3 regions of the Planomonospora sp. ID91781 genome follow, and region 1 is predicted to be linked to each of the others. Evidence: predicted binding sites of a transcription regulator. Region 1 holds the regulator's gene; each other region holds the start of a gene.
What was found. Region 1 encodes LexA, which represses DNA repair genes until DNA is damaged. Its sites were predicted from a motif close to TCGAACANNTGTTCGA; they were not measured.
Positions count from the first base shown of each region.

Region 2: HS048_RS14725 (SAV_6107 family HEPN domain-containing protein) is a predicted target of LexA. The motif match lies at 6,108-6,123, and genes of this name have one in related genera.
Region 3: HS048_RS17920 (enoyl-CoA hydratase family protein) is a predicted target of LexA. The motif match lies at 3,472-3,487, and genes of this name have one in related genera.

Region 1 covers NZ_JABTEY010000002.1:2,133,785-2,143,680, forward strand. Annotated here, with positions in the region: gene HS048_RS28645 (vitamin B12-dependent ribonucleotide reductase) at 1-2,033, opposite strand, end outside; gene nrdR (transcriptional regulator NrdR) at 2,128-2,589, opposite strand; gene HS048_RS28655 (hypothetical protein) at 3,196-3,333, opposite strand; gene lexA (transcriptional repressor LexA) at 3,836-4,546, shown strand; gene HS048_RS28665 (aminotransferase class I/II-fold pyridoxal phosphate-dependent enzyme) at 4,669-5,832, shown strand; gene leuS (leucine--tRNA ligase) at 6,064-8,532, opposite strand; gene HS048_RS28675 (hypothetical protein) at 9,167-9,896, shown strand, end outside.
Region 2 covers NZ_JABTEY010000001.1:3,229,692-3,239,587, forward strand. Annotated here, with positions in the region: gene HS048_RS14695 (polyprenyl synthetase family protein) at 1-312, opposite strand, end outside; gene metF (methylenetetrahydrofolate reductase [NAD(P)H]) at 415-1,374, shown strand; gene HS048_RS38525 (ATP-binding protein) at 1,364-2,479, opposite strand; gene HS048_RS14710 (response regulator transcription factor) at 2,476-3,129, opposite strand; gene HS048_RS14715 (S41 family peptidase) at 3,218-4,552, shown strand; gene HS048_RS14720 (GNAT family N-acetyltransferase) at 4,617-5,168, opposite strand; gene HS048_RS14725 (SAV_6107 family HEPN domain-containing protein) at 5,421-5,867, opposite strand; gene HS048_RS14730 (L,D-transpeptidase family protein) at 6,194-7,003, opposite strand; gene HS048_RS14735 (YbaK/EbsC family protein) at 7,124-7,600, shown strand; gene HS048_RS14740 (ArsC/Spx/MgsR family protein) at 7,597-7,956, shown strand; gene HS048_RS14745 (PP2C family protein-serine/threonine phosphatase) at 8,225-9,412, opposite strand; gene HS048_RS14750 (transcriptional regulator) at 9,561-9,896, opposite strand, start outside.
Region 3 covers NZ_JABTEY010000001.1:3,950,564-3,960,459, reverse strand. Annotated here, with positions in the region: gene HS048_RS17935 (nitronate monooxygenase) at 1-949, opposite strand, end outside; gene HS048_RS17930 (CoA-transferase subunit beta) at 949-1,701, opposite strand; gene HS048_RS17925 (CoA transferase subunit A) at 1,698-2,609, opposite strand; gene HS048_RS17920 (enoyl-CoA hydratase family protein) at 2,705-3,457, opposite strand; gene HS048_RS17915 (SDR family oxidoreductase) at 3,613-4,515, shown strand; gene HS048_RS17910 (MarR family winged helix-turn-helix transcriptional regulator) at 4,543-5,022, opposite strand; gene HS048_RS17905 (hypothetical protein) at 5,104-5,832, shown strand; gene HS048_RS17900 (CPBP family intramembrane glutamic endopeptidase) at 5,829-6,587, shown strand; gene HS048_RS17895 (alpha/beta fold hydrolase) at 7,021-7,863, opposite strand; gene HS048_RS17890 (MarR family winged helix-turn-helix transcriptional regulator) at 7,860-8,297, opposite strand; gene HS048_RS17885 (AMP-binding protein) at 8,435-9,896, opposite strand, start outside.

The DNA.
Region 1 (9,896 bases):
TCGAGGTAGACCTGCTCGATGTCCTCGACGGTCGCGGACTCGGGCAGGTTGACGGTCTTGCTGATCGCCCCGGACAGGAACGGCTGGGTGGCGGCCATCATCCGGACGTGGCCCATCGGGGCGATGGCCCGCTCGCCCATGGCGCAGTCGAACACCTCGTAGTGCTCGGGCCGCAGGCCCGGCGCGTCGACGACGTGACCGTGCTCGGCGATGAACTCGACGATCGCCTCGATCTGCTCGCCGGGGTAGCCGAGCTTGTCCAGCGCCCGCGGGATCGTCTGGTTGACGATCTGCATGGAGCCGCCGCCGACGAGCTTCTTGAACTTGACCAGCGCCAGGTCCGGCTCGATGCCGGTGGTGTCGCAGTCCATCATCAGGCCGATGGTGCCGGTGGGCGCCAGCAGGGAGGCCTGAGCGTTGCGGTAACCGTTGCGCTCGCCGAGCTTGAGGCACTCGGTCCACTGCCGGGTGGCCTCGGCGTGGATGGCGCCGTCCACGGCGTCCAGCGTGCGCAGCTCGTCGTTGGCCGCCGAGTGCTTGCGCATGACGCGCTTGTGCGCGTCGGCGTTGCGGGCGTAGCCGTCGTACGGTCCCACGACCGCGGCCAGCTCGGCGCTGCGGCGGTAGGAGGCGCCGGTCATCAGGGAGGTGATGGCGGCGGCGACGGCGCGGCCGCCGTCGGAGTCGTAGGCGTGGCCGGTGGCCATGAGCAGCGCGCCCAGGTTGGCGTAGCCGATGCCGAGCTGGCGGTAGGCGCGCGTGGTCTCGCCGATCTTCTCGGTCGGGAAGTCGGCGAAGCAGATCGAGACGTCCATCGCGGTGATGATCAACTCGGTGATCTTCACGAAGTTCTGGATGTCGAAGGAGCCGTCGTCCTGGAGGAACTTCAGCAGGTTGATGCTGGCCAGGTTGCAGGAGGAGTTGTCCAGGTGGACGTACTCCGAGCACGGGTTCGAGGCGGTGATGCGGCCCGTCTCCGGGCAGGTGTGCCAGTCGTTGATCGTGTCGTCGTACTGCACGCCGGGGTCGGCGCACTCCCAGGCGGCGGTCGCCATCTTGCGGAACAGGTCGCGGGCGTCGACCTCCTCGATGACCTCTCCGCTGAGGCGGGCGCGCAGGCCGAACCGCTCGCCCTTCTCCACCGCGCGCATGAACTCGTCGGAGACGCGCACGGAGTTGTTGGCGTTCTGGTACTGGACGGAGACGATGTCCTTGCCGCCCAGGTCCATGTCGTAGCCGGCGTCGCGCAGCGCGCGGATCTTGTCCTCCTCGCGCGCCTTGGTCTCGATGAACTCCTCGATGTCGGGGTGGTCGACGTCGAGGACGACCATCTTGGCCGCCCGGCGGGTGGCGCCGCCGGACTTGATGGTGCCGGCGGAGGCGTCCGCGCCGCGCATGAAGGAGACCGGGCCGCTGGCCGTGCCGCCGCTGGAGAGCAGCTCCTTGGAGGAGCGGATCCGGGAGAGGTTCACGCCGGAGCCCGAACCGCCCTTGAAGATCACGCCCTCTTCCTTGTACCAGTCGAGGATGGACTCCATCTGGTCGTCCACGGCCAGGATGAAGCAGGCGCTGACCTGCTGCGGCGAGGCGGTGCCGACGTTGAACCAGACCGGCGAGTTGAAGCTGAAGACCTGGTTGACCAGGGCGTGCTTGAGCTCGTGGTCGAAGATCTCGGCGTCCTCGTCGGTGGCGAAGTAGCCCTCCTCGACGCCGGTCCTGGTGTAGACCCCCACCACGCGGTCGACGAGCTGCTTGAGGCTCCACTCGCGCTGCGGGGTGCCGACGGCGCCCCGGAAGTACTTGGTGGTGACGATGTTGGCCGCGTTGACCGACCAGGAGGCGGGGAACTCCACGCCGCGCTGCTCGAAGTTGACCGAGCCGTCGCGCCAGTTGGTCATGACGACGTCGCGGCGCTCCCAGGCCACCTCGTCGTACGGGTGCACGCCGGGCGTGGTGAAGATGCGCTTCATCTTCAGCCCCTTGCGCGGGCGCTTACCCCCGCGCGCCGCCGTGCCGCTGACCGTCTCCGTCATGACTTTCCCCCTTCCGGGACTCCGAACGGAGCCCGCGAGTCGGACCACATCGATGCGCCGCCTCATGTCCCCCGGCGCCCGGGGATCGAATTCTTCAGTCCTGCGGGGCGGAGCGGTCCGCCCGCAGCTGCCTGATCTCGGCCTCGAAGTCGGCCAGCGTCTCGAACCCCCGGTAGACGGAGGCGAAGCGGAGGTAGGCGACCTCGTCCAGCTCGCGGAGCGGACCCAGGATCGCCAGCCCGACCTCGTGGGCGGGGATCTCGGCGGATCCGGTCGCCCGGATGCTCTCCTCGACCCGCTGGCCCAGCTGCGCCAGGGAGTCCTCGCTGACGGGCCGTCCCTGGCACGCCCGCCGGACCCCGGCGATCACCTTCTCCCGGAAGAACGGCTCCGTCACCCCGCTGCGCTTGCTCACCATCAGCAGGACCGTCTCCTGCGTGGTGAACCTGCGCCCGCACTGCGGGCACGTGCGCCTGCGGCGGATGGCCCCGCCGTCCTCCGTGGAGCGGCTGTCGATGACCCGCGTGTCAGGATGACGGCAGAACGGACAGTGCACGTGCGTCGCCTCCCTGACCGGCTCACCTGCCCCACACGCCCCGTGTCATGCCATGCGGAATGCCCGCACCCGTTCACCCGCGAAGGTGAAGTGCGGTAACAGAAACACAACTTATGGTGAAACGGGGCGGGTGGTGCCACAAGATGTTGTGGTGCAACCGTAGAAGTGCGCGACGATGAACGCAAGTTGATCGGAGTGTCCCGAGTGAAGGCGCTGATCAGGGGTGCCACCCGGGCGTGTCGCCGCCGCCCCGCCCTCCGGGCCGCCCGCCCGGGCACACCGGAGTCCCGCACGCGCAGCGACCGGCCGGGCACGGCCCGGCACGGATCCGGCGCACGGCGCCACGGGCGGGACACGGCCCGGCGTGCTCCCGTACCAGGTCACGGAGCGGGTGCGGTCCACCACCGGATCTCCGCCGCGCGGGCCCGCGGACGGGCGCGGCCGGACACCTGACCCGCACCAGGTCGCGGAGCGGGTGCGGTCCACCACCGGATCTCCGCTGCGCGGACCCGGGAAGCCCCGCCTCCCCTGCACGGACCCGCGGGAGCCCCGCGGCCTCCGTCCCCTCCGAGCAGGGATGAGGTCCGCGGTCGGCTGGACAGGGATCTAGACGGGGACGAGGTGCGCGATCGCCCAGAGGACGACGAGTGCGGCCAGGAGCAGCGCGGCCACGGCCGCGCCCCTGCCCCGGCGGGTGAGCCGGAGAGGCCTCGCGGCGGGGCGGCGGACCCCTCTGCGCGCCACCGCCGCCGCCTCCGGTCCGGATCCGGGCCTCCGGCGCGCCCGGCCGCCCGAGGCCGGCCGCGGTCGCCCCCCGCCCGTCGAGGTCGGCCGCGGACGGCCTTCACCCGCACTCCCAGGTCGCCCCTCACCCGCCGCCCGCGAGCGCGACCGGCCGCCGTCCGCCGCCCGGAGATGCGCCCTGCCGCCCTCGATCAGCCGCAGCTGCGGCCGGGGCTGCCCCGACGCCCGTCCCGCGGTCTGCCCCGACGCCCGCCCCCGCCGGGACCGCCCCGTCCGCGTGGTCGCCTCCATGGCCCTCCCATCGCCCCGGCCTGGCCGAACACAGGTCGAAGAAAGATCGGTGTATCGAACACGGTGTCGATCGAACTCCCGTACGATGTTGTACACCACGCCGTCGCCGATTTCGAGGAAGACTCGAACAATTGTTTGAAGATGATCTTCGACGGCGGTACGGTCGCTGTGTGCGACATGAGGAATACAGACCGGGAGGCGAGGAGATCGCATGAGCGAGCACAAAGAGAACGGCGCGGCCGTCAGTGACCTGGCGGTGCGCAGGCGTGACTCCCTCGGCCTCACCCCCAGGCAGCGCAGGATCCTCGAGGTCATCCGTGATTCGGTGCAGCAGCGGGGATACCCCCCGTCGATGCGCGAGATCGGCGAGGCGGTGCAGCTCACCAGCACCTCCAGTGTCTCCCACCAGCTGACGGCGTTGCAGCGCAAGGGTTATCTGCGGCGCGACCCGCACCGCCCCCGGGCGCTTGAGGTCCGTCTGCCCGGCGAGCCCGTGCTCTGGGTGGACCCCGACGCGGGCACCGACGAGGCGCCCGTCAACCGTCCGACGGCCTCCTACGTCCCCCTGGTCGGCCGGATCGCCGCCGGTGGCCCCATCCTCGCCGAGGAGAGCATCGAGGACGTCTTCGCCCTGCCCAAGCAGCTCGTCGGCGAGGGCACGCTCTTCCTGCTCCAGGTGGCCGGGGACTCGATGATCGACGCTGCCATCGCCAACGGCGACTGGGTCGTCGTGCGCCAGCAGCCGGTCGCCGACAGCGGCGACATCGTCGCGGCGATGATCGACGGCGAGGCCACGGTCAAGACCTTCAAGCGCAAGGACGGCCACGTCTGGCTGGTCCCGCACAACCCCAACTACGACCCGATCCCGGGCGACGAGGCGACCGTCCTCGGCAAGGTCGTGGCAGTCCTCCGCAAGCTCTGAGTCACAGGCTCCGCCCGGTGAAGGCCGTGTGGCCGCACGGCCGGGGCCGCCGGGCCCGTCCGGCCCGCGCATCCCGGGCCTCGATCTCCGCGTCGCTCACCGCCCCGGCCTAGGCTGGGGCGGTGAGCGACATATCCGGTCTGAACGATCTGACGTTGGAAAGCCTGATCACCCGTGACGGGGCGAAGTGGTCCCTCGCCGAGCCCGGGGTGATCCCCGCCTGGGTCGCGGACATGGACTTCCCGGTCGCCCCCGCCGTACGGGAGGCCCTGGCCCGCCGGGTCCACGGCGACCTCGGCTACCCCGCCTGGCTCGACCAGCTCGGAGACGGCCCGCTGGCGGAGGTCTTCGCCGTGCGGATGGAGCAGCGGCACGGCTGGCGCGCCGACCCGGCGCACGTGCGCTCCTTCACCGACATCAACCAGGCCCTCCAGGTCGTCCTGCACGTCGCCACCCGGCCCGGCGACGCGGTGGCGCTGCACGTCCCGACCTACCCGCCCTTCCTGGAGACGCTCGCCGAGATGGGCCGGCCGCTGCTCCCGATCCCGATGGAGCCCGCGGGCGACTCCTGGGGCTTCGATGCCGACGCCCTGGCCGCCCGCCTCGCCGAGGGCCGCTGCCGGGTGCTGCTGCTGGTCAACCCGCAGAACCCGACCGGGCGCTCGTTCACCCGCGAGGAGCTGACGGTCCTCGCCGAGCTGGCCGAACGCCACGATCTGCTCGTCGTCTCCGACGAGATCCACGCCGACCTGACCCACGCCCCGTCCGCGCACGTCCCCTTCGCCACCCTGCTGCCGGAGCGGACCGTCACGCTGACCTCCGCCACCAAGGCGTTCAACCTGGGCGGCATCCGCTGCTCCGTGGCGCACTTCGGGCCGCCCGCCCTGCGCGCCGCCATGGCCGCCCAGCCCAGGCACATGTACGGCGCGGCGCACGTGTTCGGGGTCGACGCGACCGTCGCGGCCTGGACGCACGGGGACGGCTGGCTCCAGGAGGTCAGGGCGGTGCTCGCCCGCAACCGGAGCCTGGTCGCGGGAGGGCTTCCCGAGGGCGTGCGCTATCGGGTTCCCGATGCCACCTACCTGGCGTGGCTGGACTTCACGGAGCTGGCCCTGGGCGAGGACCCCGCCGGGTTCCTGAAGCGCGAGGCACGGGTGATGCTCAGCCAGGGGCCGCCGTTCGGTCCCGGCGGCGAGGGCTTCGCCCGGCTGAACTTCGCCACCTCGGGCCCGGTCCTCTCGGAGATCCTGGACCGGATCTCCCAGGCCGTGAAGTCCCGGTCGTGACGCCGACCGGCCGCTGACCGCGCCTCGGTCGTGCCGGGGACCCCTGCGCCGGGCCCGCCGGGGCAAGGACGTCGTGGGACCGGGCCGCTCCGGGACAGCGGTCCGGATGCCGCCCCGGGCGGGCATCCGCGAGGCGGGCGGCGCCGGGGCCTCGGCAGTGAGCGCCGGAGCGATGCGAGCACCGCGAGAAGGGGGCGGGCTCCCCTCGGGGACCCGCCCCTCCGGTCACCGTCAGGGGACGATGTTGACCAGTTTCGGCGCGCGGACGATGACCTTGCGCGGCGCACCGGACAGGAAGCCCTGCACCTTCTCCGAGGCCAGGGCCAGGGCCCGCAGGTCGTCCTCGGAGATCTCCGGGGAGACCTCCAGCCGGTCGCGGACCTTCCCCGCGACCTGCACGACGCAGGTGACGGACTCCTCGACCAGCAGGCCGGCCTCGGCGACCGGCCAGCCCGCCCGGGCGACCGAGGCCTGGTGGCCCAGGCGCTCCCAGCCCTCCTCGGCGGTGTACGGGGCGACCAGCGACAGCATGACGGCCAGCGCCTCGGCGGCCTCCCGGACCGCCGGGTCGGCGGCGCCGGGGCCGGAGTCGATGGCCTTGCGGGCCGCGCTCGTCAGCTCCATCATGCGGGCCACCGCGACGTTGAAGCGGTGGGTCTCGACCAGCTTGGTGACCTCGTCGACGGTCCGGTGCACGATCCTGCGCAGTTCCAGGTCGCCGGTGGTGAAGTCCGCGCCCGGGGCGGAGGCCGCGCCGGCGTCGGTCATCACCCGGAAGGCGCGGGCCAGGAACTTCTGCGACGCGGCGGGCGAGACGTCGGCCCAGTCGATGTCGTCCTCGGGCGGACCGGCGAAGATCATGGTCAGCCGGACGGCGTCCACGCCGAAGGCGTCGATCTGCTGGCCCAGGTCCACTCCGTTGCCCAGCGACTTGGACATCGCCTTGCCCTGGTTGATCACCTGGCCCTGGTTGAGCAGGCGGGTGAAGGGCTCGGTGAAGTCGACCATGCCCATGTCGTGCAGGACCTTGGTGAAGAACCGGGAGTACAGCAGGTGCAGGATCGCGTGCTCCACCCCGCCGACGTACTGGTCGATCGGGCCCCACTGGCGGACCTTCTCCACGTCGAACGGGCCGCCCTCGTAGTCCGGGTCCACGTAGCGCAGGTAGTACCACGAGGAGTCGACGAAGGTGTCCATCGTGTCGGTGTCCCGCCGGGCGGGGCCGCCGCACTTGGGACAGGCCACCTCGACCCAGTCCGCGGCCGAGGCCAGCGGGGAGACGCCCTTGGGCGCCAGGGCCTCGCCGCGCAGGTCGGGCAGGGTGACCGGGAGCTGCTCGTCCGGGACGGGGACCTCGCCGCAGTCGACGCAGTGGATGATCGGGATCGGGCAGCCCCAGAAGCGCTGGCGGGACAGCAGCCAGTCGCGCAGCCGGAAGTTGACCGTGGCCTTGCCCGTGCCCCGCTCGCTGAGGATCTCGATGATCCTGCGGATCGCGGAGGTCTTGTCCAGGCCGTCCAGGGGGCCGGAGTTGACCATCTCGCCGTCGCCGGAGGTCGCCACCCCCGTCTCCCCGGGGTCGGCCATGCCCGTGTGGACCACCACCCGGACCGGCAGGTCGAAGGCGCGGGCGAAGTCCAGGTCGCGCTGGTCGTGCGCGGGCACGGCCATGATGGCGCCGTGGCCGTAGTCGGACAGCACGTAGTCGGCCGCCCAGACCGGCATGCGCTCGCCGTTCACCGGGTTGATCGCGTAGCGGCCCAGGAAGACGCCGGTCTTCTCCTTGTCGGTGGAGAGCCGGTCGATGTCCGACAGCTTGGCCACCTCGGCCCGGTAGGCCTCGAAGGCCGCCCGCTGCCCGTCGGAGACGATCTCCTCGGCCAGCGGGGCGTCCGGGGCGACCACGAAGAAGGTCGCGCCGTACAGGGTGTCGGGACGGGTGGTGTAGACGGTGACCGGCTCGTCGCGGCCCTCGATCACGAAGTCGACGTCGGCGCCCTCGGAGCGGCCGATCCAGTTGCGCTGCATGCTCAGCACGCGCTCGGGCCAGCCGCCCTCCAGCTGCGTCATGTCCTCCAGCAGCCGGTCGGCGTATTCAGTGATCTTGAAGTACCACTGGGTCAGCTCGCGGCGGACCACCTCGGCGCCGCAGCGCTCGCACCTGCCGCCGACGACCTGCTCGTTGGCCAGCACCGTCTGGTCGTTCGGGCACCAGTTGACCAGACCGCCCTTGCGGTAGGCCAGCCCGCGCTCGAAGAAGCGCAGGAACAGCCACTGGGTCCACCGGTAGTAGGAGGCGTCGCTGGTGTGCAGCCGGGTCGACCAGTCGAAGGAGACCCCGTAGCGCTTGAACGAGGCGGCCTGGGTCTCGATGTTGGCGTAGGTCCACTCTGCGGGGTGGGCGTTGCGCTTGATCGCGGCGTTCTCCGCGGGCAGGCCGAAGGAGTCCCAGCCGACGGGGTGCAGGACGTTGTAGCCCTTCTGGACCCAGTAGCGCGCGACGACGTCGCCGATGCCGAACGCCTCGGCGTGGCCCATGTGCAGGTCACCGGAGGGGTAGGAGAACATGTCGAGCATGTAGCGCTTCTCGCGGGTGTCGGCGGGGTCGCCGGAGGCCCGGAAGGGGTCCAGCTCCTCCCACCGCCGTCCCCACTTGACCTGCAGGGCCTGCGGGTCGTAGTGCTGCTCTTCGCGTCGCATGTCGGCTCGCTCGCTCACGTTTCTTCCCTCGGTGTACGTCTGCGCAGATGATCTGGACCCATCCGGCCCCAATAGAAAAACCCTCCGCTCACGCGAAGGGCAGCCGCATCGGTGAGGCGTGGAGCGCACCCCGTCGATCCTGCGCCTGTCGCGGCGGGCCGTACGGCCTCGCGCGGCGAGATCTGCGGGGCGCCCCCTAGCGCCGGGAGAGCCGATGCGGCCTGGTAAGCAGCAGGGCCGCGGCACGCATAGTGCAAGCCTAGCGCAGTTCGCAATCCTCCTTCATGACCGGGAACGACGTGCCCGATCACGGCAAAACCAAGACACCGGAACCACCAGGTCAGCACAATGGGGACGGCCACGCATCCGGGGTGATCGAGACACTATGGGGATAGATCCGTTGTGACCTCGCCCGTCCCGGCCGTTTACCCTTTTCACCGTGGCGCACTCAGCAGAGCCGGGGCAGGGCCCGGATCCCATGGAGGCGGGCCTGCCTCTGCAGGACCCTCCAACCGATCCCACCGGCCTCCAGTTCAGGGAAGCGTTCCCCCGTTTTCCTGCGAATCCCCCTGCCCCGCATGAGACCATGCCCAATACCCATAATTCGGGCACCCGTGCGGGAGGTAAGGAATCCATGGCCTCGGATCATTCCAGCCGGCCTCAGCAGTCTCCGGCATGGCAGGAAGCACCCGAGACCCCGTCGGCGCGGGCGGACGACCCGCCCGGCACCGGTCCCCGGCTCCCGCTCCCCCAGGACGGGCCGCCCGGAGGCGCCGCCCGGCCGGCCCCGGTCCCCGGCAACCGCTCGTGGCAGCAGATGTTCGGCACGGACGCCTCCGCCCCTCAGGACGGCGTCCGGCAGTCCGCCCCGTCCCGCGAGGACGCCGTCGCGCGCCCGTCCGCCCCGGCCCCCGCGGAGAACGGCGGGTGGGGCGTGCCCTCCTCCGAGCGGCCGGGCTCCGCCTTCACCCCGGCCTGGGCCGACTCCCGGTCCGACCCGACGCCTCCGCACGGCACGGACTCCCGGCCCGGCTGGAACCCTCCCTCCGCAGGACCCGGCCCGTCCCCTGCCGCCGACCCCTTCGCCCGGCCCGACCCGTTCGCCTCCGCCGACCCCTTCGCCCGGCCTGACCCGTTCGCCTCCGCCGACCCCTTCGCCCGGCCTGACCCGTTCGCCTCCGCCGACCCCTTCGCCCGGACCGCCGCTTTCGGCGCGCCGGCCGGTGGTTCCGCTCCCGTGGGCGATCCGGTCCGGCCCGGCCAGACCGGACCGGGCGGGCACCCGGATCAGCCGCGACCCGGCGACCCTGGGCAGATCACGCAGCCCGGGCAGCTCCCGCAGCCGGGAGGACCCGGGCAGCGAC
Region 2 (9,896 bases), on a different contig from region 1:
CGACGGCATGCCCCGGCGCAGGTCGCTGGCGTCCATCACGTCGTCGTGGGCGAGCGCGCTGGCCTGGAGCAGCTCCAGGGAGGCGGCCGCGGTGAAGAGCGCGGGATCGTCGCCGCCGCCCGCCCCCCGCCAGCCCCAGTAGCAGAACGCCGGACGGAGCCGTTTCCCGCCGGAGAGGAAGTCCTCGGCCGCGGCGACGAGAGGGGCGATCTCGGGCGCGTTGACCAGCGGACGCTGCCGATCGAGGAAACCTCTCAGCGAACGATCCACTTCGGAGCGGATGGTGTCCAGCAGGGCTGCGGAAGTGGGCATACCCAGAGATTATCGGGCCGGGCACCGGACACGGATCAAGCGGGGCGGGGCCGGCAGGGTGACGGCGGCCCGCCCGGCGGCCGGACCAGTAGGCTAGAGGGCATGGCTCTGGGTCGCCCCTCAATCCTTCCCGACCGCGTGCCCACCGTCCGCGAGCTTCTCGCCGCAGGTGGCCGGTCGTTCTCCTTCGAGTTCTTCCCGCCGAAGAACGCCGAGGGGGAGCGGCAGCTCTGGCGCGCGATCCGGGAGCTGGAGTCGCTGCGTCCCACGTTCGTCTCCGTCACCTACGGCGCGGGCGGCGGGACCCGGGACCGCACGGTCGAGATCGTGGAGCGGATCGCCCACGAGACCACGCTGACCCCGGTGGCGCACTTCACCGCCGTCGACCACTCGATCCGCGAGCTGCGCCACCTGATCGGCCGGTTCGCCGGGGCGGGTGTGCGCAACATCCTCGCCGTGCGGGGTGACCCGCCCGGCGACCCGACGGGGGAGTGGGTGCGCCACCCCGAGGGGGTGCTCTACGCCGAGGACCTGGTCCGGCTGATCCGCCAGTCCGGTGACTTCTGCGTGGGCGTCGCCGCGTTCCCCTACAAGCACCCTAGGTCGGTCTCGGTCGAGGCCGACACCGAGTACTTCGTCCGCAAGTGCCGGGCGGGCGCCGACTACGCCATCACCCAGATGTTCTTCCGGGCGGAGGACTACCTGCGGTTGCGCGACCGGGTGGCGGCCAGGGGCTGCGACACCCCGATCATCCCCGGCATCATGCCCGTCACCCAGATGAGCACGATCGCCCGCTCCGAGCAGCTCTCCGGCGCCCCGTTCCCGCCGGAGGTGGCCGCGCGGTTCGAGGCCGTCTCCGACGACCCCGCCACCGTGCGCGCCCTCGGCATCGAGCACGCCGCGGAGCTCTGCCGGACCCTGCTCGACGAGGGCGCGCCCGGCATCCACTTCATCACCTTCAACCGCTCCAGCGCGACCCGCGAGGTCTTCCGCGCCCTCGACCACGCGGCCGCCGATGCGGCCCCCGACCACGTGCCGGAGACCGCCTCGCTCACCGGGTGAGCCCGCCGTCGCCTCCTGCGGGGGGTGCGTCCCCGGATCCCGCGAAGACCACGACGAGTTCCAGCCCGCCACCCGGGTTGGGGTTCGCCCGCACGTCGGCCCCGTGCGCCTTCGCGATCGCCGCGACGATCGACAGGCCGAGTCCGGCGCCCCGCCCGCGGGCCGTGTGCAGTCGCCGGAAGGGCTCGAAGAGGTCGCCGAGATCCTCCTGGAGCACGTGCGGGCCGGTGTTGCGGACCGTCAGGACTCCGCGGGAGAGGGCGACCTCGACGGTCCCGCCGGGGCGGTTGTAGCGGACCGCGTTGTCGAGCAGGTTGGTGACGAGCCGGTTCAGCAGGACGGGGTCCCCCTCGACGACGAACGGCTCGGTCCGCACCGTCACGGTGACGCCGTCCGAACCCCCTTCCGCCACGGCGAGCCGTACCACCTGGTCCAGGGCCACCGGACTCCTGCCGTCCAGGCCGTGCTCCGCCTGGGCCAGCACCAGCAGGGCGTCGATGAGGCTCTCCGCGCGGCGGTTGTGGAGCAGGAGGGTGCTGCGGATCTCGCCGACGTCCTCGGGGAGGCCGATCTCGATCGCCGCCCGCTGGACGGCCAGCGGGGTCCGCAGCTCGTGGGAGGCGTTGGCGATGAACCGCTGCTGCGCCGCGACGGAGCGTTCGAGCCGGTCGAGCATCGCGTCGAAGGTGTCGGCCAGTTCCTTCAGCTCGTCCTCCGGCCCGGCGAGCGCGATCCGTTCGTGCAGGGTCGACAGGGACAGCCGCTGCGCGGTGGCGGTGATCCGGTGGAGGGGCCGCAGGATCCGCCCGGCGACCAGCCATCCGACGACCAGCGAGACCAGCGTGAGGATCCCGACCGTCAGCGCGGTCACCTCCCACTGGTAGCCGATCACGTCGTCCACCAGATCGGGCAGCGGCGGGCGCGGCGGGAGCCGGCCGGCCGTCGTCCCCGGCGCCGGGGGCGCCGCGGGCGCCACGGGCAGCCGCGCGATCCGCGTGCGCAGCGCCTGGTACAGCAGGAGGTTGACCGTGACCAGCAGCACGACCGAGGTCAGCAGGAACAGTCCGGAGTAGGTCAGCGTGAGCCGTACCCTGATCGTCGTCACAGCAGGTATCCCGCGCCGGGGACGGTCTGGATGCAGGGCGGGTCGCCGAGCTTGGTCCGCAGGCGGCTGATCACGACCCGCACCACCGTGGTGAAGGGGTCGGTGTGCTCGTCCCAGGCCTCCTCCAGCAGCCGTTCGGAGCTCACGACCGCGCCGTCGGCCCGCATCAGCACCTCCAGGACGGCGAACTCCTTGAGCGACAGGTGCAGGTGCCGGCCGTCCCGCGAGGCCTGCAGCCGGTGGGTGTCGAGCACGATTCCGTGCCGCGTCAGCACCGGCGGCACCGCCGACCGGCTGCGCCGTCCCAGCGCCTGCACCCGCGCGACCAGTTCGGCGTAGTCGAACGGCTTGGGCAGGTAGTCGTCGGCTCCCATCCCCAGACCCGCCACCCGGTCCGGCACCGACGCCGCCGCCGTCATCATCAGGATCCGCGTACGGCTCCCGCGCGCCACCAGCTCACGGCAGACGAGGTCGCCGTGCATCCCGGGCAGATCCCGATCCAGCACCAGAACGTCGTAGTCGTGCACCGCCAGCCGTTCCGCCGCGGCGGCCCCGTCGTAGGCCACGTCGACGGCCATGGCGTGGCGGCGCAGTCCCACCGCCACGAGATCGGCCAGATCTCGTTCGTCCTCAACCACCAGCACTCGCATGCCGACGTTCCTATACGAAATGAGGTGACAACGGCGTTAACGGTTGCGTTCACGGCCGGGAAACCCGCTTCCGGCCACGCTGGCGGCCATGATCAGAACTCTCTGCGCCGCCGTCCTGGTGACGGCCTGCACCGTGTCCGCCTCCGCCCCGGCTCCGCAGCCGGTCCCCGCCGGGAACGCCGGCTGCACCGCCGTCGCGGCGCCACCGCCGCAGTCACCGCCCCCGACCTCGGTGAACACGCTCCGGCAGGCGTACTTCTGCGTGCTGGACAACTACTACAGCGGCCCGGTCCTGGACTCCAGGACGCTGCTGAAGAGCGCCATGGCCGCCTACACCCAGAACCTGATCCGGCGCGGTGCCGACCGGGCCGACCTCGGGCTGCCCGCACTGACCGGTGACCGCGACACCGACTGGGCCGCTTTCGCGAAGGTCCTCGGCACCGGCGACCCCGCCGCGCTGCGTGCCGCGATCACCGGGATGGTCGCCGGACTCCAGGACAACCACGCCCGCTGGATCAACCCGCCCCCGCTGCAGCAGGGCGGGCCGACCGGGACGGGCATCGTGGGCGTGTCGGCCGAGCAGGGCCCGCAGCTCGACCCGGCGGCCCGGTCGCCGCTGTTCATCACCGAGGTCGTGCCCGGCAGCCCCGCCGCCGAGGCCGGCGTCAGACCCGGCGACATCATCCTCAAGGTCGACGGCATGCCGGTGTTCATCGGCGACACCGTGAACCAGGCCATCATCGGCGCCTTCGCCGCCGACCCGGTACGGCTCACGCTCAAGCGCCCCACGACGGGACGGACCCGCACCGTCGAGATCGGGCAGGGGCCCCTCACCCGGCGGCCTCCGGAGGTGACCTCCAAGAGGCTTCCCGGCGGCGTCGTCTACGTCCGGCTGCCCGGATTCCACGAAGGCGGCGCCGACCGGGTCATCGCCGAACTGCGGGACAGGCCGAATGCGGTGGTCCTGGACCTGCGCGGCAACGGCGGCGGGTCGCCCCGCGAGGTGACCCGGCTGCTCGGCGCGTTCGCGCAGGGCAAGGTCACCAGCCACTTCTGCCCGCTCAAGGGCGACTGCGTGCCCAACCGGACCGACGACAGCGTCCCGCTGCTCGGCTCGCGCCTGGTCGTCCTCACCGACCGCGGCTGCGCCTCGGCCTGCGACGACTTCAGCGCGGCGGTCAAGGGCAACGGCCTGGGCACCCTGGTCGGGACCCGCACCGCCGGGGCCGTCTCCGGTCCCGGCATGGGATACCTCCTCGACGACGGCAGCGTCCTGATCCTGCCCAAGGTCCGGCACCTCGGCCCCGCCCGGGAGATCATCGACACGATCGGCGTACCGGTCGACCACCACGCCCCGATGACCGCCCTCGATCTGGCCACCGGGCGCGATCCGGGCCTGGCCAAGGCGCTCGCGCTTCTCTGACGCGCCCGCCGCGGCGGGCGGACCGCGCCGGCTCCCGCCGCTCGTGACCGCGCCCTCCGTGGTGTCAGCCGGAGGGCAGCGGGAGCATGGCCCCGGCGATCGCGTAGCGCTCGTACCCGCCGGGGAAGACGAACGCGGTGAGCAGGTCCACGAACCCGATGTTCCGGTAGAGGTGCCGGGCCGCGGTGGGCAGGTCGCGGGTGGACAGCACGACCGTGCGTTCCGGCCGCCCCTCGCACACGTTCAGGACCAGGGCCCTGCCGACGCCCTTTCCCTGGTGGTCGGGGTGGACGTGGACCTCGGCGAGTTCCAGGGCGTCGCCCAGCCAGTCGCGCGCGCTGGTCTCGCCGCGCCGTTCGGCGACGGCCTGGTGGACCACGTCGTGCCACCACTGCCCCGGGACGCCGTGGAAACCGTAGGCGAGGCCGACCGGGGTGCCGTCGGCGAGCTCGGCGAACAGGCAGGTGAAACCGGGGTGGGCGGCGTGGTTGCCCATTATCGCCTTCCGGCCGGACAGCTGATCGACGGGAGGGGCCATCGCCGCCGTGTAGATGTCGAGGACGGAATCCAGCCGGGAGACGAACTCGTCGGGGCCGACTCGTCGCAGTCCGATCACCGTCGCACCCTAGCAGGGGCGATCCGGCCGGATTCGAGGAAAACGGCTGACGGGACGTTCGGGTTCTTTTACCTGGGGTCCGCGGACGGCCCCGGCCTACGGGCCGGGACGGACGCGGTCGCCGCTCCGGGACGGCAGACCCGCCGGACGGAGCCGCCCGGCTCCCGCCACGGCCCTCGCCGCCGTCCGGGAGTGTGCGGGGTCCGGGAGTGTGCAGGGTCCGGGAGCGCACAGGAAGGACACCCGGCGGGCCTACCCCGCCAGGGGGACGCGGCCCGGGAGAGCGGGCTGGATCGGCACGCCGAGCATCTCCTCGACCGCCACGACGAACCGCTCCGCCTCCGAGATCAGCTCCTCGGCGTCGCGGGCCGACACGGCGTGGGTCATCCCGGCCTCGATCGAGGCCCGCTTGGCGGCGCTCACCTCGAAATAGGGTGCCCAGTCGGCCAGCCTGGGCTCGGCCTCGGGGAGCAGCTCCCAGGCGCTGCGCAACCTGCGCCGGCGGCCGTCCATCGGCTTGGGGCGGGCGGCCAGGACGGCCGCCGCGGCCCGGAGCGCCGCCAGGTGCGCCGAGACATAGCGCATGGCCGAGGTGCGGGCGCTCGCCGCCTCCTCCAGGCAGTCGCGCGCGTCGGCCAGGCGCGCCCGCACCGTGGGCGACAACCGGGGCCCGGCGGGGCCGTCGAACCGTGGGGTCATGCTTCCGCCTCCTTGGTCGCAAGCGGCTCCCGGCAGTCTGGCCGGTGGTATCACGTTCGCAGACCCCACCGACAATTCCGCCGGGCGGCCGGACGAGGAGCTTCCCCTCTCCCCGTCCGTCCCGACCCGGCCCCGCCTCCGGCGGAGGCGGGGCCGGGTCGGCCGCCCTCAACGTGAGCCGCGAGTCCCACGTCACTACATCGAACATAAATTCGATCATCGATGCTGTCAAGTATGTCGACGAACAGAAGTTCGATCTCTCTGTGAAACGAAAAGCCCCGGGAGATCGAGATCTCCCGGGGCCCGCGTTCCGCGAACGGCCGCGGCTACCGGGCGAACCTGCCCCGGACGTGGACCGGCACCCCCGTGCCGAGCAGGCCGGGAAGGACCTCGGCCACGTGCATCGGCAGGCGCACGCACCCGTGCGAGGCCGGCGCCAGCGGAACCGAGAGCGCGCCGTGGAAGGCGATGCCGCCGTTGAAGAAGATCGGGTTGTACAACTGGCCCAGGTAGGACCGGTGCCAGCCGTCCCGGCGCCAGGTCGTCCTGTAGTCGCCCGTCGGCGTGCGGGCGTCGCCGCAGAACTTCTGCGTCCTGCCCTGCCAGGTGGCCGTCTCGCAGTAGGGGACCCCGCTGCCCGAGGAGGTGTGGCTGATCAGCTTCACCCGCCCGCCGACGTAGAGCACCATCACCTGGGTGGTGAGGTTCATCTCCACGCGCGTCGGCCTGCCCTTGGGCACCAGGACCCTGGGGGCCCGCGGGGTCTCCAGCGCGTCCCAGGTGCGCCGGGTGACGGCGCCCGCCGGCTTCAGGCCGTTGACCTTCTGGAACGCCCACACCGCGGCCTGGGTCGCCCCGCCGTACCGGCCGTCGATCCGGCCCGGGTGGTAGCCGAGCTCCCTCAGCCGGGTCTGCAGCACCTTGACCGCGGCCCCCTTGGCGCCGACCCTGAGCGTCTTGCCCGGCGCGGCGAAGGGGGCCGGCTCGGCCGCCGCCGTCTCCGCCGCGAACGAGGCCTCCACCGCGGTGACCGGAACCGCCGGCGCGGCGGACACCGCGTTCGCGGCGCCGGAGGAGGACAGGAGCACCGCTCCCGTCATGAGCGCGGCCACTCCGAGCCGCCGTCCAACCTCCACGTGACTTCATCCCCTCACACCGCTGGATAACCGGATCAACGGAACATAGCGCACCATCAGGATGCACCTTCGGCCGGTCATGAAGCGGTGACCGGCCGGCGATCTGTTTAGAGTGGCCGGGTGCCAGAAAAGTTGCATCCGAACATCGAGAAGGTCGCCGCCGCCCTGCGCGAGCACGGTGTCTCCGGAGAGATCGTCGTGTTCCCGCAGGCCACCCCCACCGCCGCGACCGCGGCCGCGCAACTCGGCTGCGAGGTCGGCGCCATCGCCAACAGCCTCGTCTTCGACGCCGACGGCGAGCCGCTCCTGGTGCTCACCAGCGGAGCCCACCGCGTCGACACCGGCCTGGTCGCCGAGACGATCGGCGCGGCCGAGGTACGGCGGGCCACACCGGAGCTGGTCCGCGCGGCCACCGGCCAGCCCATCGGCGGCGTCGCCCCGATCGGCCACCCGGCCCCGATCCGCACCCTGGTCGACACCTGGCTGAAGGCGCACGAGGTGGTCTGGGCCGCCGCCGGCCATCCGCACAGCGTCTTCCCCACCTCCTACGACGAGCTGCTCCGCATCACCGGCGGCGTCCCGGCGGAGGTCGCATGACCACCGTCTGGCACAACCCGCGCTGCTCCAAGAGCCGCTGCGCCCTCGACGCGTTCGCCGGCGTCGGCAGGGACGTGACCGTCCGCCGCTACCTGGACGACCCGCCCACGGTCGCGGAGCTCACCGAGGTCCTCGACCGGCTCGGCCTGCAGCCGTGGGACGTCACCCGGATGGGGGAGGCCCGGGCCCGGGAGCTCGGACTGGCGGAGCGGCCGCGCGACCGCGACGAGTGGATCGCCCTCCTGGCCGCCGATCCGGTCCTGATCCAGCGTCCCATCGTGCTCACCGACGACGGCCGCGCCGTGATCGCCCGCGACGAGGAAACCCTGAAGGCCCTCCTCGAGGACGGTTCCTAGCCGACCGGCCTCCGGCCGGGTCCAGTCTGCGGCCCGAACCCCGCGCGCCCGAGTCCAGGCCGGAGGCCGGAAACCACCAGACCTCAGCTGCGACGGCCTCCAGGACCACCGGCCCGCCTCCGTACGCACCAACACCGACCACCACGAACCACCGGCCAGCCGCACCACGAACCACCGAGCGAAAGAACCTGCCGAACCGTGCGAAGGGACCAGGCCGAATCACCGGGACCGGCCGCCGTACGGGGCCGGGGCTCGCGTGGACGGGGTGTCAGTCGGCGGTGTGGGCGGCGCGGTGCCGGAGGAGGAGCATGGCGGCGTCGTCGGCCAGCGGGCGGCCGACGTGGTGGAGGAGGTCGGCGCGGAGGGCGTCCAGGGCGAGCTGCGGGTCGGCGCCGTCCAGCAGATGGGCGCGGGAGTCCAGGGGGTAGAACCGGCCCGAGCGGTCCCGCGCCTCGATGACCCCGTCGGTGTAGAAGAGGACCTGGTGGCCGGGCGCGAACGGGATCTGGTACGGCGCCGGCTCCCCGGCCTTCAGCGCGCCCATCCCCAAGGGAAGCGCGTCCTCGGGCGGATCGGCGAACCAGTGGTCGCCCTCGGCGGTGAGCACCATGGGCGGCGGATGGCCGCAGTTCAGGACGGTGATGGAGGCGCCGCCGGTGATCTCGGCGAGCACGGCGGTGACGAACTGCTCACCGGACAGCTCCCGGCTCAGCGCGTTCTCCAGGCGGGACACCACGCCCTGGAGCTTGGACTCGTCGTAGGCGGCCTCCCGGAAGGCGCCGAGCACCACCGCGGCCGTCTCGACGGCCTCCAGCCCCTTGCCCTGGACGTCGCCCACGATGACCCGGACCCCGTGCGGGGTGGTGACCACCTCGTACAGGTCGCCGCCGATCCGGGCCTCGGCCGTGGCGGAGGTGTAGGAGACGGCGACGCCGATCCCCGGTCCGGCGCGGCGCGGCACCGGCCGGAGCAGGACCCGCTGGGCGGCCTCGGCCACCGAGCGGACGTCGGCGAGCCGCCGTTCGTGGCGGAGCCGCCCGGCGCTGGCCAGCACGCTGGCCATGGTCACGCCGAGGATGGCGATGACGGTGACGTTGGTGCGGGGCGTCCAGAGGATGTCGTTGTAGGCGCCGAGGGCCACGCCGAGCAGGAGGGCGATGACGCCGACCAGCGTGGTGCGGGCCAGGCCGCAGGCCACACTGGCGAAGGCGGGACCCAGGGCGAGCAGGGGGAGGAGACCGGTCGTCGGGCCCGTGCCGAAATCGATCGTGGCCACCACGGCCATCACGATGAACGGCAGCAGCTTCAGGACGGCGTGGGTCTTGCCGGTCTCGACGGAGGAGAGGAGCCTGACGAAGGCGCGGGCCCTGGTCGAGGAGAGGGAGGCGCGGAGAGAGGCGAGCCGGCTTTTCGGGCGTGACGGGGAGCGATCCTGGCGGTCGTCTCTCCTGAGCATCTCACCACGTCTCGTTAAACAGCGCGTTTGTTTTTTCCTACCACAGCGATGGACATCGGCGGCGGACTACACGCGAGGTTCAACGGAAGAACGTATCCGTGGCCGGATGGGTACGCCGGAACCGGCGCACCCATGAGACGGTCCGGAATCAGAAGGAGTCGACGGCCCGGCGTGCCTCGGGGTCCAGGACGCCCCAGTTGATGAGCTCCTCGGTGAGCTCGCTGGGGGACTTGTCGTAGATCACCGCGAGGGAGCGCAGGTCCTCCTGGCGGATGGACAGCACCTTGCCGTTGTAGTCACCACGCTGGCTCTGGATGGTCGCCGCGTAACGGGCGAGGGCACCGGCCTTCTCCTTGGGGAGCTGGGAGAGGCGCTCAAGGTCGATCACAAGCTTCGGCGTGGGTCCCAGCGGACTCGGGGCGGCGCCTCCGGGCAGCAACTCCGAGACGGGCACCCCGTAGAAATCCGCGAGCTCGGCAAGCTT
Region 3 (9,896 bases), on a different contig from region 1:
CGGAGGCCATCACCCCGAGGTCGGGGCGGCCGTCGACCATGGCCGCCCTGAGCAGCATGGGCGTGTTGGCCGCCATCAGCACCTGGGACCAGGTCAGATCTCTGCCGTGCTTCATGGCCAGGCCGTCGCGGACCATCTCCGGCCAGGACATGCCGGAGAGCTTCCGGAAGCGGGCGGCGTTGCGCACCGCGCGGGCCAGGCCGGTCAGCCGGCCCGCGCCCTCCAGCCCGTCCACCAGCGGCGTGCGCAGCACCCGGTGCGGCACCCCGTCCACCTGGCGGGTGACCACGGTCTCCGACGCGGCCAGGTAGAGCCGTTTGACCGCGTCCGGGACCGGACTGTCGGAGGTGAGCAGGAACCGGGTGCCCATGGCCACGCCCGCCGCGCCGTACGCCAGGGCGGCGGCCAGGCCCCGGCCGTCGAAGAAGCCCCCGGCGGCGATCACCGGGATGCCGACGGCGTCGACGATCTGGGGCAGCAGCAGCGTGGTGGCGACCGGACCGGTGTGGCCGCCGCCCTCGCCGCCCTGGACGAGCACCGCGTCGGCGCCCCACGCGGCGACCTTCTCCGCGTGGCGGCGCGCCCCGATGGACGGGATCACCACGACGCCCGCGTCCTTCAGCCTGGCGATCAACTCCGGGCGGGGTGCCAGCGCGAAGGAGGCGACCCTCACCCCGTGCCTGATCAGCAGATCGACGCGGTCGCCCGCGTCGGAGGCGTCGGCGCGCAGGTTCACCCCGAAGGGCGCGTCGGTGCGCGAGCGGACCTCCTCGACGGCGGCGGCGAGCCGGTCGAGCGTCATGGTGGCCGAGGCTAGGATGCCGAGCCCGCCGGCGTTCGCCGTCGCCGAGACCAGCCTCGGTCCCGCCACCCAGCCCATGCCGGTCTGAACGACCGGGTGGCGGACGCCGGTCAGGCGGGTGAGCGGCGTGTCCAGCACCTGGTCGATCACGCCCGGACCTCCCGGTCCCGCAGTCCCCGGGGGTCGAGCACCTCGCGGATCAGCCGGAGCTCCTCTTCCACCGGCCACCGGGTCTGCGGCACCTCGCCGTCGATCACCAGGTCGAAGCCGGTGGCCGCGACGACCTGCCCGACCTCCACCCCGGGGTGGACCGAGACCAGCCGCATCGACCCGTCCGGCGTGCCGAAGTCGAACACGCCCAGGTCGGTCACGACCCGGCGCAGGTCGTGGAAGCGGGAGGCGCGCGCGCCCAGCTCCGCCGCGCGGTCGGAGCCGACCCCGCTGACCACGTCCGCCTTCGGCACGAACACCCGGGTGGAGTGGCGGGGGATCCAGTAACTGACCGGGTTGCAGAGCGTGTTGCCGGGGGCGCCGCGCACGCCGAGCAGCTGCGAGACCGGCCGGGTCCAGTCGCCGATCGCCGAGATGTTGGTGTTGCCGTACCGGTCGATCTGGGAGGCGCCCATCATCACGTGCCGCCGTCCGTTCTGCACCAGCCACAGGTGGTCGCGGAACGGCAGCCAGCCCTCCGCAGGACCCGCGGGCGCGCCGACCGGCACCGGCTCGGCGGTGAGCAGCGCGCCGCCGTCGGTGGTCAGCAGACCGGGTTCGAAGGTGAGCCGGGCCAGCCGGGCCCCCAGGACCGAGCAGGTGCCCATCGCCGCCGCCAGGATCTCGCCGTCGCCGCGCCAGGCCTCGGCGCAGGCCGTCACGCAGACCTCCGCGCGGCTCGCGCTCATCCGGCCCGCTCCTCGTGCCAGCGCCGCACCGCGTCGCGGTAGGCGGTCTCGTCCCCGGACAGGAACCGGCCGGCGAAGGCCGCCCACGCCTCCGGGTCCGCGGCCGAGGCCGCGTAGTGCCGCTGGAAGGCCTCGTCGCGGCCGTGGTCCCCGCACTCGGTGAAGTGGGCGCCGGCCGGGGCCTCGACCACGCCGGCCACGTGCATCCGGCTGACCAGCAGTGTCTGCGGCGGGCCGGCCAGCCCACCCGGGTCCACCAGCCGCTCGCAGCTCAGATAGGTGCGGGCGGCGGCCTTGGCGAACAGGTCGTCCAGGTACGGGTCGGGGCCGAGGTACCGGCCGTTGCCGCGGGTGTCGGCCCGCTCGAGGTGGATCAGCGCCGCGTCCAGCGTCAGCGCCGGCACCGCGACCAGTTCCTCTCCCTCCTCCTCCGCGCTCTCCTCTGTGCTCTCCCCCGCACCCCGTCCGGCGCCGCCGTACGGCCTCCCCGCGGCGTCGTACGGCGAGCGGACCGTGCGCAGCCCCGGGTTGACCCGCATGACGTCCGAGCCGAGCCCGGCGCGGATCGGCAGGAACGGCAGCCGGTGCGCCGCGGCGAGCAGGCCGAACATGAACATGCCCTCGTCGTACTCGGTGAGCCCGACCGCCCCGCTCTGCCGGGCGGCCCGGAAGTGCGGTTCCAGGGGGATCGAGTCGAGCGTCACGAAGGGGGCGACCACCCGGCGGACCTTGCCCGCCGCGCACAGCAGGCCCACGTCTGGCCCGCCGCACGACACGATCGTCAGATCCTTCAGGGCGGACCCGCAGACCGCGCGGACCAGGGCCATCGGCTTGCGCCGCGAGCCCCAGCCGCCGATGCCGACCGTCATGCCGCTCTCCAGCGAGGCGACGACCTCCTCGGCCGTCATCACCTTGCTCACCGGCCCGCTCACCGCGCCTCCCCCGCTGCGCGGACGGCCCCCGTCCCCCCGCCCGCCGCGCCGGACCCGCTCCCGGCGGCCCGTCATCCCCGCGCCCTCTCGGCGACGAAGGCGTCGCGGTGCCGGTCGCCGGCGCCCATCAGGTTGAGCTCGAAGGTGAAGCCCTGCTCGAAGCGGTAGCTGCGGTTGACGTCGACCGGGTCGATGCCGTTCAGCGACTCCTTGGCCCGGCGGATCACGTAGGGGTCCTTGGCGGCGATCTGCTCGGCGACCTCGAAGGCGGTCTCGCGGAGCCGGTCGGCGGGCGCGACCGCCAGCACCGAGCCGAACGCGTGCAGCTCGGCCGCCGTGACGTTCCGGCAGGTGTAGACCATCGCGCGCATCAGGTGCTGGGGGACGAGGCGGGCCAGGTGGGTGGCGGCTCCGAGCGCGCCCCGCTCCACCTCGGGCAGGCCGAAGTAGGCGTCCTCGGCGGCGACCACGATGTCGGCGTTGCCCGCCAGGCCGACGCCTCCGCCCAGGCAGAACCCGTGCACGGCCGCGACGACCGGCACCTCGCACCCGTAGACGGCCGCGAACGCCGCGTGGCAGCCGCGGTTGGCGCCCACCAGCGCCTCGAACCCGGAGGCGGCCTGCATCTCCTTGATGTCCACCCCGGCGTTGAACCCCCGGCCCTCCGCGCGGAGCACCACGACACGGCTCCCGGCGTCGCCCCCGGCCTCCCGCACGGCCTCCGCCAGCTCGAACCAGGCCTGCACCGGCAGGGCGTTGACCGGGGGGACGTCCACGACGATCTCGCGGACGCCGTCGCCGTGCTTCCTGGTGGAGATTCCCATAGGCTGCCTTTCCACCAAACATTTGTTAGAAATTAAGGTAGCAAAGGAACGGCGCGACCGCCTCCCCCGAGCGAGCGGGGGGCGGGCCGGCCCTTCCGCACCGCCGTCACCGCCGTCACCGCCGTCACCGCCGTCACCGCCGAGGAGAGCCGACGATGATCTGCAAGGACCGCGTCGCCGTCGTCACCGGGGCCGGGCGCGGTCTCGGCCGCGCGCACGCCCTGGAGCTCGCCCGGCAGGGCGCCAAGGTCGTGGTCAACGACCTCGGCGTGAGCGCCGCCGGGGAGGGCGGGTCGGAGAGCCCCGCCCGGCGGGTGGCCGAGGAGATCCGCTCGCTGGGCGGCGAGGCGGTGGCCGACTGCTCCGACGTCGCCGACGGCGGCGGGGCCCGGCGCCTGGTGGAGACCGCCCTGGAGGCGTACGGCCGGCTGGACGTGCTGGTCAACAACGCGGGCTTCCTCCGCGACCGCATGCTGGTGAACCTGTCGGAGGACGAGTGGGACGCGGTGGTGCGCGTCCACCTCAAGGGCCACTTCCTGCCGCTCAAGCACGCCGGGTTGCACTGGCGGGCCGAGTCCAAGGCGGGCCGGCCGGTGGACGCCAGGGTGGTCAACACCTCGTCCGGGGCGGGCCTGCTCGGCAGCGTGGGGCAGGGCAACTACGCCGCGGCCAAGGCGGGCATCGCGGCGCTCACCCTGGTGGCCGCCGCCGAGCTGGCCCGGTACGGCGTGACCGTCAACGCGATCGCCCCGGCCGCCCGGACCCGGATGACCGAGCGGGTCTTCGCCGCGACGATGGCGGCCCCGCGGGACGGCTCCTTCGACACGATGGCCCCGGAGAACGTCTCCCCCCTGGTGGCCTGGCTCGCCTCGGCCGGGTCGCGGGGGGTGACGGGGCGCGTCTTCGAGGTCGAGGGCGGCCGGATCTGCGTGATGGAGGGCTTCCGGCACGGCCCGGCCTCCGACAACGGCGCCCGCTGGGAGGCCGCCGGCCTCGGCCCGGTGATCACCGGCCTGCTGGCCGACGCCGCCGCCCCCGAACCCGTCTACGGGGCCTGAGCCGGGGCGCCGCCTGAGCCGAGGGCGCTATCCGCGGAGCCGCTGGTAGCCGGGGTGGACACCCGGCTGCAGTCCCTGGTCGGCGGCGATGCGCCCGAGCAGGTCGGCGAGGTGGCCCCGCTGCTCCGGATCGAGGGCGCGGGTGAGCTCGGCGCCGTGGGTCTCGGCCGCGCTCCGCACCCTGCGCAGCATCTCCTCCCCCTCGTCGGTGAGGTGCAGGGCGTGCAGCCGGCGGTCGGCCGGGTTGCGCCGGCGCTCGACCAGTCCCCGCCGCTGGAGCTCGTCGACGAGGGCGACCACCTTGCTGGGCAGGGCGCCGAGCGCCCCGGCGAGGACCTGCTGACTGCACCCGGGCCGAACGGACACCAGGCGCAGCACCCCGGCGTGCGCGGGGGTCAGCTCCAGGGATTCGATGCGCTCGGCGAACTTCGCCGCGGCGTGCTCGCCCAGCTGCGCCAGGAGGAACGCCACCGCGGCCGCGGTCTGCCCGTCGGTGCTGTCTGCCACGAGTCCTACTATACACAACACGAATCATTCGTGGTATGAATCGTTCGACAAATGAATTAATGACTGATCCGGAGGATCTCCATGACGACGGCACCGTCGCGCCGCGGCCAGGGCGGCCCGCCCCTGACACTTCTCGCGGCCCTGTCCACGGCGTTGTTCCTCGCGAGCCTCGTCGCCGGCGCACTGGTATCCGGCCGGGGCCATCCCTCGGTCTACGCCGAGGCCGCCGACCGGCTGGGATACCTCACCACGCAGCCGCAGGCGCTGCGGCTGGCGGGGCTGCTGCAGTTCTCCTCGGCGGTGCCGCTGGCGATCCTGGCCGCGTCCGTGCACGCGAGACTGCACCGGCTCGGAGTGCGGGCACCGGGCGCCGGCATCGCCCTGGCGGGCGGGATCATCTCCGCCGCCGCCCTGATGCTGTCGGCGCTGCTGCAGTGGACGATGTCACGCCACGGCGAGGCCGACGCGATCCTGCTGGTCCTGCACGACCTGACCTTCCTCACCGGCGGCCCGGGTCACGTCGTCCCGCTGGGGCTGCTGGTCGCCGGGGTGGCCGTGCCCGGACTGCTGCTGAAGCTGCTGCCCCGCCCGGTGGCCGCAGCCGGCTTGGTGATCGCGGTGGTCGCCGAGCTCACCACGCTGACCCTCCTCGTCCCCGAGGCGGCGTACCTGCTGCCGGTGCGCTTCGCCGCCCTGGCCTGGCTGGTCGTGGCCGCGGTCCGGCTGCCGGCCGACCGGCGCCGGATCTCGTCCGGTCCGGCCGCGGCTCCCGCGCCCGACACCGCTTCCGCCTCCGGGGAGAGCCGGTGACCACGACGCTCGAACGTCCCCGGGGCCGACGTGTGCTGTTCGCCGTCGTCCTCACCGCGTCGTCCGCGGTGGCCGCCGGCGTGCTCACCGCGTCCACCGCACGCACCCTCGCCCCGCACTGGTCCGCCGACCTCGACCGCCTGGCCCCGGTGGTGGTCGCCGCCGTCTACGCGGCGATCGCCGCGGCGCTGCTCGTCACGGTGGGACGCGACCGCCGCGCCCGCGGCCTCTATCTCGGCCTGGCCCCCGTACGGCCGTCCGGGTACGCCCTCGGAGCCGCGGTATGGGCGGCGGCGTACCTCGCCGGCGCGGTCGGATATCTCATCGCCGGGTGGTTCGGCGTCCCCGCCGGGCAGGTGTGGCAGGTGCTGTGGGCGATCGGAGCCGACGACGGCCGGCTCGCCGACGCCTCACCGGCCCTGGCCGCCGTCATCCTCGTCCGCGCGTGCCTCCTGGCTCCCGTCGCGGAGGAGCTGCTGTTCCGCGGAGTGCTGTACGGCTGGCTCCGCGCCCGCCTCCCGGCCTCCTGGACGATCACCGTCACCGCCCTCGGATTCGGGCTCATCCACCAGGTCCCCCTCTTCATCCCCCTGGCCGTCGCGGTGGGCCTGGCCGCCGGCTGGATCCGTGAACGCACCGGATCGACCTGGGTGCCCATCGCGGTCCACGTCCTGCAGAACGTCCTCGTCGTCCTGCTGTCGCTGGCACTGACCGGCTGGCACCCCGCCGTCTCCCTCGCCGCTCAGGGACCATGAGAACCCGGCCGGCACCGGCGGCCGGGCGGGGGACCTCGACCGGGCGTCCGCACCGCCCGGGAAGAACGGCGCCGCAGCACCGGCCCGCGTTCCGGGCGGCCACCCCCGTAGGGCCGCCCGCTTCACCACCGGGTCGTCCTGGCCAGCCGGTGTGTCTGCGACTTCCGTGGTAGCCGTGTACCGCGGAAGTCGCAGGCCGGCTTTCAATCCAGCGCCGGACGCGCCCCTCCGGTCCGACCCGGCACAATCGTCCGGCGGCGCCGATCACGAACGCCAGCACCGTTTCCTCCTGCGGTTCAGCTGCTCCGCAGGCCGCGCCTCCTGCGCCCGGGCCCTGGGGAGAGGCACCCGGGCGCAGGAAGCGCCCAGGGGCGGACGCCGGGTGCGAGACGCCCTCCGGGTCGGCGTCCGGCCGCCCTCGCGTCGTCGGCCGTCAGCGCAGGAACGCCAGAACCCGCTCTGCCACGACCGATGCGTTCTTCCCTTCCGGCCCGAAATGGTCGAGGCCGCCCAACGTCTCGAGGACGGCATCGGGAAGGGTGTCGCGCAGAGCGTCGAACTCCGCCCTGCTCGCGCGCGCGGTACGGCCTCCGCAGAGGAGCAGCACCGGAGCGGTGACGGCGGCGAATTCGGCGAGGCGACCGTACTGTGCCGCCAACTGCCCGTGTTCGGCCAGATTGGCATCGAGCAGGGGGAGCATCCGCTGCCAGCTCGGCCCCCGGAACGCGACACGCAGGGCCAGGCGCAGATACCAGTACGGCATCCTGCTCACGAAGGCCGGTGCGCCGCCCGAGCCCCGGATGAAGTGAACGAACGCGCCGTGCGGATCGCCCGCGGCCAGCCGTTCCCGGTAAGGGTCCATCCAGGCGGTGGGGACGGGGAGGCAGGGCACTCCGGGCTCATAGACCGCGATGCGGTCGAGCACCCGGGACGAGCGCGCGGTCTCGAGGACGACGAGTCCGCCGTAGCTGTGCCCGAACGCCGAGCGCGCTCCGGTCTCCGCCTGGACGGCGAGGAGATCGTCCACCTCCTTTCCCAGGGTGTACCGGGGACCCAGCGGGCCGCTGGCGCCCCGCCCGCGCCGCTCGACGAGGTGCACCGTGAAGGAGCGGGCCAGCGCGGAGGCCAGCGGCAGGTAGTCCTCCGCCGTCCGCAGGGCGCCGCCGACCACGATGAGGCCCGGGCCGTCGCCCATCGTCCGGTAGCCGATCGGCGTGCCGTCGGCCGACAGGACCGTGTACCGGCGTGCCGGCGGGGTCCGGGTGCTCCGGTTCACTTGGCCGCCTCCTTCTCCCACTGGGTGAACGTCTCCAGCAGTCGCGCGGTGTGACCTGCGTACTCGTCGTACGGCACGCCGCTGTGTTCGACGAGCAGGGCCAGCCGCTCTTCGAATCCCTGCCGGGCCGAGGCCACCAGCCGCTCTCCCTTGTCCGTGAGGCTCAGCCTCCGGCGACGGCCTCCGGCGGGGTCGGGCCGCACGTCGAGGAATCCGTCGGCGGCGAGGACGGCGGTCATGCGGCTCACCGACGGCTCGGTCACCCCCAGATAGTCCGCAAGCACCCGTTGCGTCGAGGCACCCAGCTCCCCCACCAGGGTCAGCGCCAGGAAGCGGCTGTAGGACACGCCGTACTCGGCGCGCAGGATCCGGTCGGCCGCCCGGTCCAGGCGGGCGGTGAGCACATGCAGGTCGAGGCTTAGATTGCGTTCCACATCACTAACTTAGCATTGCAAGTTAGCATTGCAAGTCGCGATTCCGGCCGGTTCACCCGAGAGGGGCAGTCCGCCCGCCGAGCACCGGCGGAGAGTCCGTTCCGGGTGGGATCCGGCGGTCGCCTCGCACGGGCGGCTCACCGGGCCGCCCGTCGTTCGTCCGGGTCGGCGGCCCGCGGCCCCGCCGCCGGACCGCCGAGGAGCGCGGCCTTGTGCACCTTCCCCGCCGCGTTGCGCGGCAGGCCGTCGACGACGAGCACCTCCCGGGGCACCTTGAAGTTCGCCAGCACCGCCCGGCAGTGCGCGACGAGCGCCTCGGGGGTGGCGGCGGCGCCGGGCCGGAGCACGACGTAGGCGCGGCCGACCTCGCCCAGCCGCGCGTCGGGGACGCCGACCACGGCGGCCTCGGAGACCGCCGCGTGGCGGGCGAGGACCTGCTCGACCTCGGCCGGGTAGACGTTGAACCCGCCGACCGTGAGCATGTCCTTCGACCGGCCGGTGATCGTCAGGTTGCCGCGCCCGTCGAGGCGGCCCCGGTCTCCGGTCACCAGCCAGCCGTCCCGGACCGCCTCCGCGGTCGCCTCGGGATCGTCGAGGTAGCCGAGCATCACGTTGTGCCCGCGGACGAGGATCTCGCCGTCCTCTCCCGCGGGGACCGGCCGGCCCGCACCGTCGGCCACCGCGACCTGCACTCCCTCGATGGGGCGGCCGGAGGTGCCGGCCACGGTCGCGTCGTCGTCGTCGAGCGAGCAGGAGGTCACCGTGCCGCACGACTCGGTGAGCCCGTACGCCGTGACGACCTGCGGGAAGAGCTCGGCCCGGAGGCGTGCGACCAGCGCGACCGGGACCGTGGCGGCGCCGGTCACGGCGAGCCGGAGCGACGACAGGTCGTACCGGGGGCGTTCCGGCGCGTCCAGCATCGTCGTGTAGATCGTCGGCGGACCGGGCAGGACGGTGATCCGCTCGGCCTCGATCAACCGCATCGTCTCGCCGGGCTCGAACACCGGCTGGAGCACCATCGTGGCTCCGCGCAGCAGGCAGGCGAGCACGCCCGCCTTGTAGCCGAAGCAGTGGAAGAACGGGTTGACGATGAGATAGCGGTCCCCCGGCGACAGGCCGGTCCGGCCGCACCAGGCCTCATAGGTCCGGACGTTCTGGCCGTGGGTGCACATGACCCCCTTGGGCCTGCCCGTCGTGCCGGAGGTGAAGAGCACGTCCGCGACGTCCCCGGCGGTCACCGACGCCGACCGGGCCCTCGCCGTCTCCTCGGGAACGGATGCGCCCCCGGCGAGGAACTCCTCCCAGCTCGTCGTCCCGGGTCGCGCCTCGCGGTCGAACGCGACCACGGCGGCGAGATCCGGCAGCCCCGGGACCGGCGGTCCGTCCCCGGTTCCGTTCCCGTCCCTGCTCCCGCCCGCACCCGTGCTTGTGTCCGCACCCGCACCCGCACCCGCACCCGCACCCGCACCGAGCATGGCCAGGTAGTCGTTGCCGAGGAAGCCGTCCTCGACGAAGAGCGTCCGCGCCCGGCTCCTCGCCAGCACCCACCGCGCCTCCTCGCCCTTGTAGCGGGTGTTGACCGGGACCAGCACCGCCCCG